DNA from 2 places in the Lacrimispora brassicae genome. Region 2 is predicted to be linked to the other one. Evidence: a T-box and tRNA genes for the amino acid it is inferred to sense, from the RefSeq annotation. Region 2 holds a T-box; the other holds one or more tRNA genes.

Region 1 (4,427 bases), on a different contig from region 2:
GAGCCGTCATGTACCAGATTTATGTAGACCGGTTCTGCAACGGAGATGTGGCCAATGACGTGGTGGACAGGGAATATGTATACATCGGCCGTCCTGTATCCCATGTAGAGGACTGGGGGAAATATCCCAACCAGATGGATGTGGGGGATTTTTATGGCGGTGATCTGCAGGGGGTATGGAATAAACTGGACTACTTAAAGAACCTGGGAGTTGATGTGATCTATTTTAATCCGATTTTCGTATCTCCCTCCAATCATAAGTATGACTGTCAGGATTACGACCACATTGATCCCCATTATGGCGTGATCCTTAAGGATGAAGGGGAGCCGGTGGCTCCTGATGCCGGGGATAACAAGGCTGCCACAAAATACATGATCCGGACAACGGATAAGGAGAATTTAGAAGCCAGCAATGAATTTTTTGCCCGGTTTGTGGAAGAGGTGCACAAACGGGGGATGAGAGTGATTCTGGATGGGGTGTTTAACCATTGCGGCTCTTTTAATAAATGGTTGGATGGAGAGCGGATTTATGAAATGTCCGGAAGGTATGAGCCGGGAGCCTATGTGTCAAAGGACAGTCCTTACCGGACATTTTTTAAATTTTATGACGAGGAAGCATGGCCCTATAACAGCTCCTACGATGGCTGGTGGGGGCATTCCACCCTTCCAAAACTCAATTATGAAGATTCCCGGACTTTGTATGAATATATTCTGGGTATGGCCCGCAAATGGGTTTCCCCGCCCTACAATGTAGACGGCTGGCGCCTTGATGTGGCGGCTGATTTGGGCCACAGCAGCGAATACAACCATAAGTTCTGGAGGGATTTCAGAAATGCGGTAAAGGAGGCCAATCCGGAGGCTATTGTGCTGGCGGAGCACTACGGAGATCCATCAGGCTGGCTTCAGGGGGACCAGTGGGATACGGTCATGAACTACGATGCCTTTATGGAGCCGGTGACCTGGTTCCTGACAGGTATGGAAAAGCACAGCGATGAAAGTAACCCCAGTCTGTTTGGAGACGGAGAAAGCTTTTTTAAGTCCATGAATTATCATATGAGCCGCATGATGACAGGCTCTGTCCAGGTAGCCATGAATGAGCTGTCAAACCATGACCATTCCCGTTTTATGACCAGGACCAACCGAAAAGTGGGGAGGATCTCCACTCTCGGCCCGGAAGCGGCTTCCCAGGGCATCAATAATGGGATTTTCCGGGGGGCAGTCATGATTCAGATGACCTGGCCCGGCGCTCCCACGATTTATTATGGAGACGAGGCAGGGGTCTGCGGATGGACGGATCCTGATAACCGCAGGACCTATCCCTGGGGCAGAGAGGATTTAGAGCTCATTGAATTTCACCGGTACATGACAGGCCTTCACCACGGCATACCGGCACTGCGCCTTGGGTCCTTAAAGCAGCTTCTGGCCGGGAGGCATCTGATCTCCTATGGCCGTTTCTGCAAGGACAGCATTTGCGCCGTGGCGGTCAATAATCTTCCGGAGGAGCGGCAGGTCATGATCCCTGTGTGGCAGTTGGGAATGAAGGACGGGGAAACCATGTCCCGCTATATGCTGACCTATGAAAATGGGTACAATGTAGGGAAGGTCACCTATGAGGTGGAGGACGGTCAGGTGCTCGTCTCCATGCCGGGAACCAGCTCTCTTCTGCTGGTGGCTGACCGGGATTAAAAATCACTTTTTTTTACAAAAAAACCTTGATTTTTTAATACCCCTGTGATAAAATAACACTCGCTTGCTTAATAAAAAGCATGGGTGGATTCCCGAGCGGCCAAAGGGGGCAGACTGTAAATCTGTTGTCGACGACTTCGAAGGTTCGAATCCTTCTCCGCCCAGTCCGTACCGTTGGAAAGAAGTAAACGGTATATGAGAATGCCGGCGTGGCGGAACTGGCAGACGCACAGGACTTAAAATCCTGCGGGACTAATCTCCCGTACCGGTTCGATTCCGGTCGCCGGCATGATGAAAGAGAGTTATCGTATGAGAAGATACGGCAGCTCTCTTTTTTGCATGTCATATAAGGAAAAAGAAGGAGGAAAACAGGGGAGAAATTGATTTTTTACCAGTTGTTTTCCGGTGTTTGTAAAAAAATAAACAAGTTATTGTAAAATATTGGTAAAACCTATATAGTTATCTAAAAATTGTCCGATATACCCATTGAGCCGCTGTGAATAGGAACCACAGAGGAATAAACCGGATATGGGAGGACAACTAGATATGAAAAGAAAATACAGGGGAATAAAGAAAGAACTGGTGACATTTACAATGGCGTGTATCATTACCATTGTATTGGTGCTGTCCGCAGGCTCCATTTATTTGACTTATGATACTACCAGAAGGTCTCTGGCAAAAAGCTTAAAGGAAACTTCGGAACTGGTCTCTGAAAAAATAACCCAGCAGCTAAAGGAGTATTCCATCATATCCGAATCAATTGCCCTTTATATGAAAGGAAATGTGCAAAAAAATGGCAATATCAACATATTTTTAAGAATCTCATGTTCCCAGTACGGTCTTAAAAATATCGATATCATATCCTCTGGCGGGCTGTCCGTTGTCAATGGAAAATCCTATGAACAGGACAATGCGTACCTACAGGCCAAAAAAGGGAACCCTTTTCTGTCAGATCCTATGATCCGTAAAGATTCTGTGTCCTTTGAATACGCTTACCCTTATGACGACCTGGTCATTATGCTGGAATTTCCATATTCTGTTTTTGAGACAATCATCGCTGATACAAAGCTTGGAGATACGGGGAGCACTTATATCCTGAACCATGAGGGGACGAAAGTGGCTCACGAAGATTTTTCCCTGGTATTATCCGGACAAAATGATACGGAGGCCGCAAAAAGCGATCAGGCTGTATATGGAGAGATTGCAAAGCTGGAAACGGCAATGATCAGGGGGGAAACCGGCTTTGACTTCTACCGATGGAACGGAGAAAAAAAGTTTGGTTCCTATACTCCTGTAAAGGACACCAATGGCTGGTCTGTAAATGTGACGGCCTCAGAATCGGAATTTATGTCCGGCGTCATGACCTCCATGTTAAATGCCGTTATTCTGGGAGTTGTCTCTTTGATTCTTGCGGTTTTTGTCATGCTACGGATCACCAACCGGATTACAAAGCCCATGGGCCAGGTGGTTGATGCCATTGACAGTCTGTCTGCCGGAGATTTGAGCATGGAGCTTCACATGGAGCGCAGGGATGAAATCGGAAGCATGGGGGAAAAGGTCAATGAAATGGCAGGAACATACAGAGATATCATCTGGGATATTTCCCGGTTTTTGCAGGAGATTTCCTATGGGAACCTTACGGTCCAAAGCGGTTGCGGATATCCGGGCGAATTTAGCGGCATACGCAGTTCCATGGAAATGATCGCTTCCCGCTTAAATGATACCATAATAAATATCCGTTCCTCCGCCGAGGAGGTTAATTATGGAGCCGGGCAGGTTTCCGCCGTTTCCCAGGCCCTTGCCTCCGGAGCAGCCCTGCAGGCAGAAACGGTGGAGGAACTGAATGCTTCCATTGCCAATGTTTCCGAAAAAGCCGTAAAAAATGCGGGCCATGTGGGAAATGCTTCAGATTATGTCAACCAGTCCGGGGCAATGGTCAGTGCAGGGAACCGGCATATGGAGAGCCTTGATGCAGCCATGAAAGAAATAAGCCTGTTTTCTGAACGAATATCCGGGATCACAAAGATGATTGAAGATATTGCGTTTCAGACTAATATTTTAGCCTTAAACGCTGCTGTGGAGGCTGCCCGTGCCGGAGATGCAGGCCGGGGATTTGCGGTTGTCGCAGGAGAGGTGCGGAGCCTGTCGGCTAAATCCGCTGAGGCTGCAAAACAGACGGCCCAGTTGATCGGGCATACGGCAAAGGCGGTTTCAGAGGGAATGAAAAAGACCAATGAAACGGCAGAGATTCTTAAGGAGATTGCCGAAAAATCCATCCTTCTGGAACAGGTGATCCAAGAGATCCAATCCGCCTCCCTGGAGCAGGCGCAGACCATGGAACAGATCAGGGATGGGCTGTCCCAGGTATCAGCCGTTGTTCAGGCCAATGCTGCAACCGCCCAGGAAAGCTCCTCCTCCAGTGAAGAACTGGCAGCCCAGGCCGGGATTTTAAGGCAGGAAGTTTCAAAATTCAAATTGTGGGAAGGATCTGTTCCCCATGACGATGATGAGAATGAAAAGTGTGACGAGGGAAAGAATGAAAAATGTGACGCTGGAAAGAAGATTGAAAACACGTGATTTTATGATGGATCCGCTTTTTAAGGGACTTTGTCAACACATCGAACCCGCCCCGAAATGATTGAATCTTCCAAATCCATATTATTTCTATCCAGTGAACTACACATAAAACCTTATTCTATCTTTATCGGTGGGAATGCCGTTAAACACTTTACGCCATTCTCC
Region 2 (4,427 bases):
GACCGGAAAACCGCAATAAGATCAAAGCCATCCTGATCCCTGCCGCATTTACTTCTTTTATTGCAGGGGTTACAGAGCCCATTGAATTTTCCTTTATGTTCGTGGCTCCGGTCCTGTTTGCTGTTCACGCAGGCTTAAGCGGACTGAGCATGGTGGTTCTCAATGTATTAAACGTCCGCGCCATCGGTCCCAACGGCTTTTTGGATTTTCTGCTTTTCAATGTGCCTTTGGGAATCCATAAAACCGGATGGCCCATGTACATTGTCACAGGCCTAATGTTTTTTGTGGTCTATTACGCCATATTCCGCTTTCTCATTACAAAACTGAATTTAAAGACTTTAGGACGGGAAACAGAAGGTATGGAAATGAAGCTTCATACCAAAGCGGAGTACAAGGAAAAGGTAGCTTCTGAAAAAGATGGAAAAGACGGCGATGATGTGGACGCCTCATTGATCATAAAAGCCCTGGGCGGTGCCGGTAATATTGAAAAAGTGGATAACTGTTTCACCCGTCTGCGCCTGATTATCACAGATCCGGGCCTGGTTCAGGAAGAGGTGCTGAAAAATGGCACCGGAGCCAACGGCGTGGTGAAAAAGGGTAATAACGTTCAGGTAATATATGGCTTAAAGGTAACTGCCGTAAGAAGAGCAGTAGATGAGGAACTGGGAAACGGCGAAAGCAACTGATAAATCAGGCAAAGCAAGGAGGTAAAATAAGGTGAAAAAATTCTCAATCGTAATTGCAGGCGGCGGAAGCACCTACACGCCCGGTATTGTAATGATGCTGATGGATAATCTGCACCGGTTTCCCATCCGTTCTTTAAAGCTTTACGACAATGACGGAGAGCGACAGGAAACCCTGGCAAAGGCCATAGGGATCGTTATGAAGGAAATTGCGCCGGAGGTGGAGTTTTCCTATACAACAGATCCTGAGGAAGCCTTTACTGATGTGGATTTCTGTATGGCTCATATCCGGGTGGGCAAATATGCCATGAGGGAGCTGGATGAAAAAATACCCATGAAATATCATGTGGTGGGACAGGAGACCTGTGGTCCCGGCGGAATCGCATACGGGATGAGAAGCATTGGCGGAATGATGGAGTTAATTGATTTTATGGAAAGATATTCTCCTGACTGCTGGATGCTCAATTACTCCAATCCGGCTTCTATCGTGGCAGAGGCCTGCCGTGTGCTTAGGTCTCATTCCAAGGTGTTAAATATATGCGACATGCCGGTGGGTACCAAGCGGCGTATGGGATACATTGTAGGCAGGGACCCTAAGGACATGGATGTGAAGTATTTTGGGCTGAACCACTTCGGCTGGTGGACCAGCGTAAAGGATAAGGACGGGACGGACCTGATGCCCCAGCTTTTGGATTATGTGTCTAAAAACGGATATTTGACGGAAAAGGCTGTGGAGACTCAGCATATGGATGATAGCTGGCAGCAGACCCATAAAAAGGCGGCGGATTTATTAAAGCTGGATCCTGATTTTCTTCCAAATACCTATTTGAAATATTATCTTTACCCGGATTATGTGGTGGAGCACACCAATCCCGATCATACCAGGGCCAATGAGGTAATGGAAGGAAGAGAAAAAGAGGTGTTTAGCGCTGCAAGGGCTATCATACAGGCAGGAACTGCAAAAGGCGGAGAATTCTCCATAGACAATCATGCTTCCTTTATAGTGGATCTGGCCTGTGCCATTGGGTTCAACACCCGTGAGCAGATGCTCTGCATTGTGGAAAATAAGGGAGCCATCTCTAATTTTGATCCTACTGCCATGGTGGAAGTGCCTTGCCTCGTAGGAAATGAAGGTCCGGAGCCTTTGTGCCAGGGAAACATTCCCACCTTTGAAAAGGGAATGATGGAAGAGCAGCTTGCTGTGGAACGTCTGGTGGTGGAAGCCTGGATGGAGGGAAGCTATTTAAAGCTGTGGCAGGCCCTGACCTTATCAAAAACCGTACCAAGCGCTTCTGTTGCAAAGCAGATTTTAGATGATCTCATAGAAGCCAATAAAGAATACTGGCCGGAATTAAAGTAGGATTTCCTTAATTTTGAAATAAAAAAAGGATCTTGACAAAAAAGGAAAAACCTCATATACTATTCAGTAACTTCATAAAACAAGTAAAAGCGTTGATAAGAACAAGTAGCAAAGCGATGGACCACACAGAAAGCAGCCGGCAGATGAGAGGCGCGTGGAACACGGATTGTGAATACATCTTTGAGCTTCGCACCAAACGGCTGTAAGCCCAGTAGGCTGCGACGGATTCCCGCACCCGTTATTGTGCTAGAGTATCGGAACAGGTACTCAAAGAGGTAGGCAGCGTGAGCTGTTTATAAACTTAAGGTGGTAACGCGAGACTTTAGCCTCGTCCTTTTGATAGGACGGGGCTTATTTTTATGAAATGAATCAGGTATGCCCTTACACCCGATACACCCGATAGTGCGGGGTGCGCTGAAACGTGGTGGGCTCTGCCCTGCAACTTTAGGCAAGAAAGACGAAACACCTTATAAGTATACCATTATGCCCAAAAAATATGGGCGAAACAGACGAAAGGAGAATTGCAATGACAATCTATGAAGAATTGAGAGCCCGCGGCCTGATCGCCCAGGTGACAAACGAAGAAGAGATCAGTAAAATGGTAAACGAAGGAAAAGCCATATTCTATATTGGATTTGATCCCACGGCTGACAGCCTTCACGTAGGTCATTTTATGGCCCTGTGTTTAATGAAACGCCTTCAGGAGGCAGGCAATAAGCCCATCGCCCTGCTGGGCGGAGGAACCGGTATGGTTGGAGATCCTTCCGGAAGAAGTGACATGCGCCAGATGATGACCGTAGAAATGATCCAGCATAACTGTGACTGTTTTAAAAAGCAGATGAGCCGTTTCATCGATTTTTCCGAGGGAAAGGCTCTTATGGTCAACAACGCAGACTGGCTGCTGGAGTTAAATTATATTGATTTTCTCCGGAAAATCGGCCCTCATTTTTCAGTCAACCGCATGCTGAGTGCAGAATGCTATAAGCAGCGCATGGAAAAGGGCTTGAGCTTTTTGGAATTCAACTACATGATCATGCAGAGCTATGATTTCTATGAGCTGTTTAACCGTTACGGCTGCAACATGCAGTTTGGAGGAGATGACCAGTGGAGCAATATGCTTGGCGGCACAGAGCTGATCCGCAGGAAGCTGGGAAAGGACGCCCATGCCATGACCATCACCCTGCTTTTAAATTCCGAAGGGAATAAGATGGGAAAAACCCAGTCAGGCGCCGTATGGCTTGACCCGGAAAGGACTTCTCCCTTTGATTTCTTCCAGTACTGGAGAAACATTGCTGATGCAGATGTGTTAAAATGCCTGCGCATGCTCACATTCCTTCCCATTGAGCAGATCGATGAGATGGACGGCTGGGAAGGCAGCCAGTTGAACCAGGCAAAGGAGATCCTTGCCTATGAGCTGACAAAGCTGGTACACGGGGAAGAGGAAGCAGAAAGAGCCAGAGAGAGCGCCAGAGCACTTTTTACCGGCGGCAATGCGGCAGATATGCCCACCTGTGAACTGGAAGAGGCAGATTTTACAGACGGAGCCATTGATATCCTGTCCATTCTTCAGAAATCCGGCTTGGCGCCCACCCGTTCCGAAGCAAGGCGTAATGTGGAGCAGGGAGGAGTGACTGTAGAAGGTGAAAACGTTACCGATATAAAGGCTGATTTCACAAAAGAGCAGTTATCCGGAGATGGCCTGGTGGTAAAACGGGGTAAGAAAAAGTTTGTAAAAGTAATTGCAAAATAATGTAAAGAAAATCCGGCTGAAACCAGCCGGATTTTTCAAATTTGAGAATAGGATTACAGTAGATCACAAGCAGAAGTAAGCGTCTCCTTAACGTATTTCTTTTTAAGGAAAAGTGCTGTATGATTGCAGAGAGTGAAGAGAGGGATGCAAAATGGAAGACAATGTAACATTGGAAGAGATGCTTCTTTTTCGTGAAAAAAAGGCAAGCATGCAGGAAGAACTGGGGAAAAAGTATAAAAAAGCCACGATTGTGGCCCTTGGAATGAATGTTCCCGGCCCAAGGAAGACCTCTTCCCGTATTTCTTTGGCGTTTACCGCAGGGGGAGAAGAACTGGGCCGGCTGCTTCTTAAAAACAGGCTGTCTGTGATGGAAGAAGCCATAGTAAAAGAAAAGGCCGGTTATTTAAAGCTGTATGCGGTGAAAACCATGGATTATCTATTTGTTAAGAAAATAACGGTCCAAATGGAAGAAACCCATCCCCTGGGGAGGCTGCTGGACGTTGACGTATACGATGGAGCAGGAAGGGGGATCAGCAGAGAAGAAGTGGGGGCTCCTGTCCGAAAATGCCTGATTTGTGAAAAAGATGCAAAGCTATGCGGCCGCAGCCGCAGCCATGGGGTGGAGGAGCTTTGC

Evidence for each region. A T-box is a leader RNA that pairs with one kind of tRNA and senses whether it is charged. The one in region 2 lies ahead of tyrS (tyrosine--tRNA ligase), so its partner is inferred to be a tRNA-Tyr.
Region 1: it has a tRNA-Tyr gene. The T-box ahead of tyrS (tyrosine--tRNA ligase) is inferred to sense a tRNA for this amino acid. The anticodon was not compared.

The regions. Positions count from the first base shown of each region.
Region 1 covers NZ_BRYH01000003.1:127,219-131,645, forward strand. Annotated here, with positions in the region: gene ACYVD3_RS01885 (glycoside hydrolase family 13 protein) at 1-1,685, shown strand, start outside; tRNA gene ACYVD3_RS01890 (tRNA-Tyr) at 1,768-1,849, shown strand; tRNA gene ACYVD3_RS01895 (tRNA-Leu) at 1,889-1,974, shown strand; gene ACYVD3_RS01900 (methyl-accepting chemotaxis protein) at 2,232-4,262, shown strand; gene ACYVD3_RS01905 (M23 family metallopeptidase) at 4,362-4,427, opposite strand, start outside.
Region 2 covers NZ_BRYH01000012.1:9,344-13,770, reverse strand. Annotated here, with positions in the region: gene ACYVD3_RS07900 (PTS transporter subunit EIIC) at 1-686, shown strand, start outside; gene ACYVD3_RS07895 (6-phospho-alpha-glucosidase) at 718-2,043, shown strand; T-box leader at 2,127-2,382, shown strand; gene tyrS (tyrosine--tRNA ligase) at 2,570-3,793, shown strand; gene citX (citrate lyase holo-[acyl-carrier protein] synthase) at 3,945-4,427, shown strand, end outside.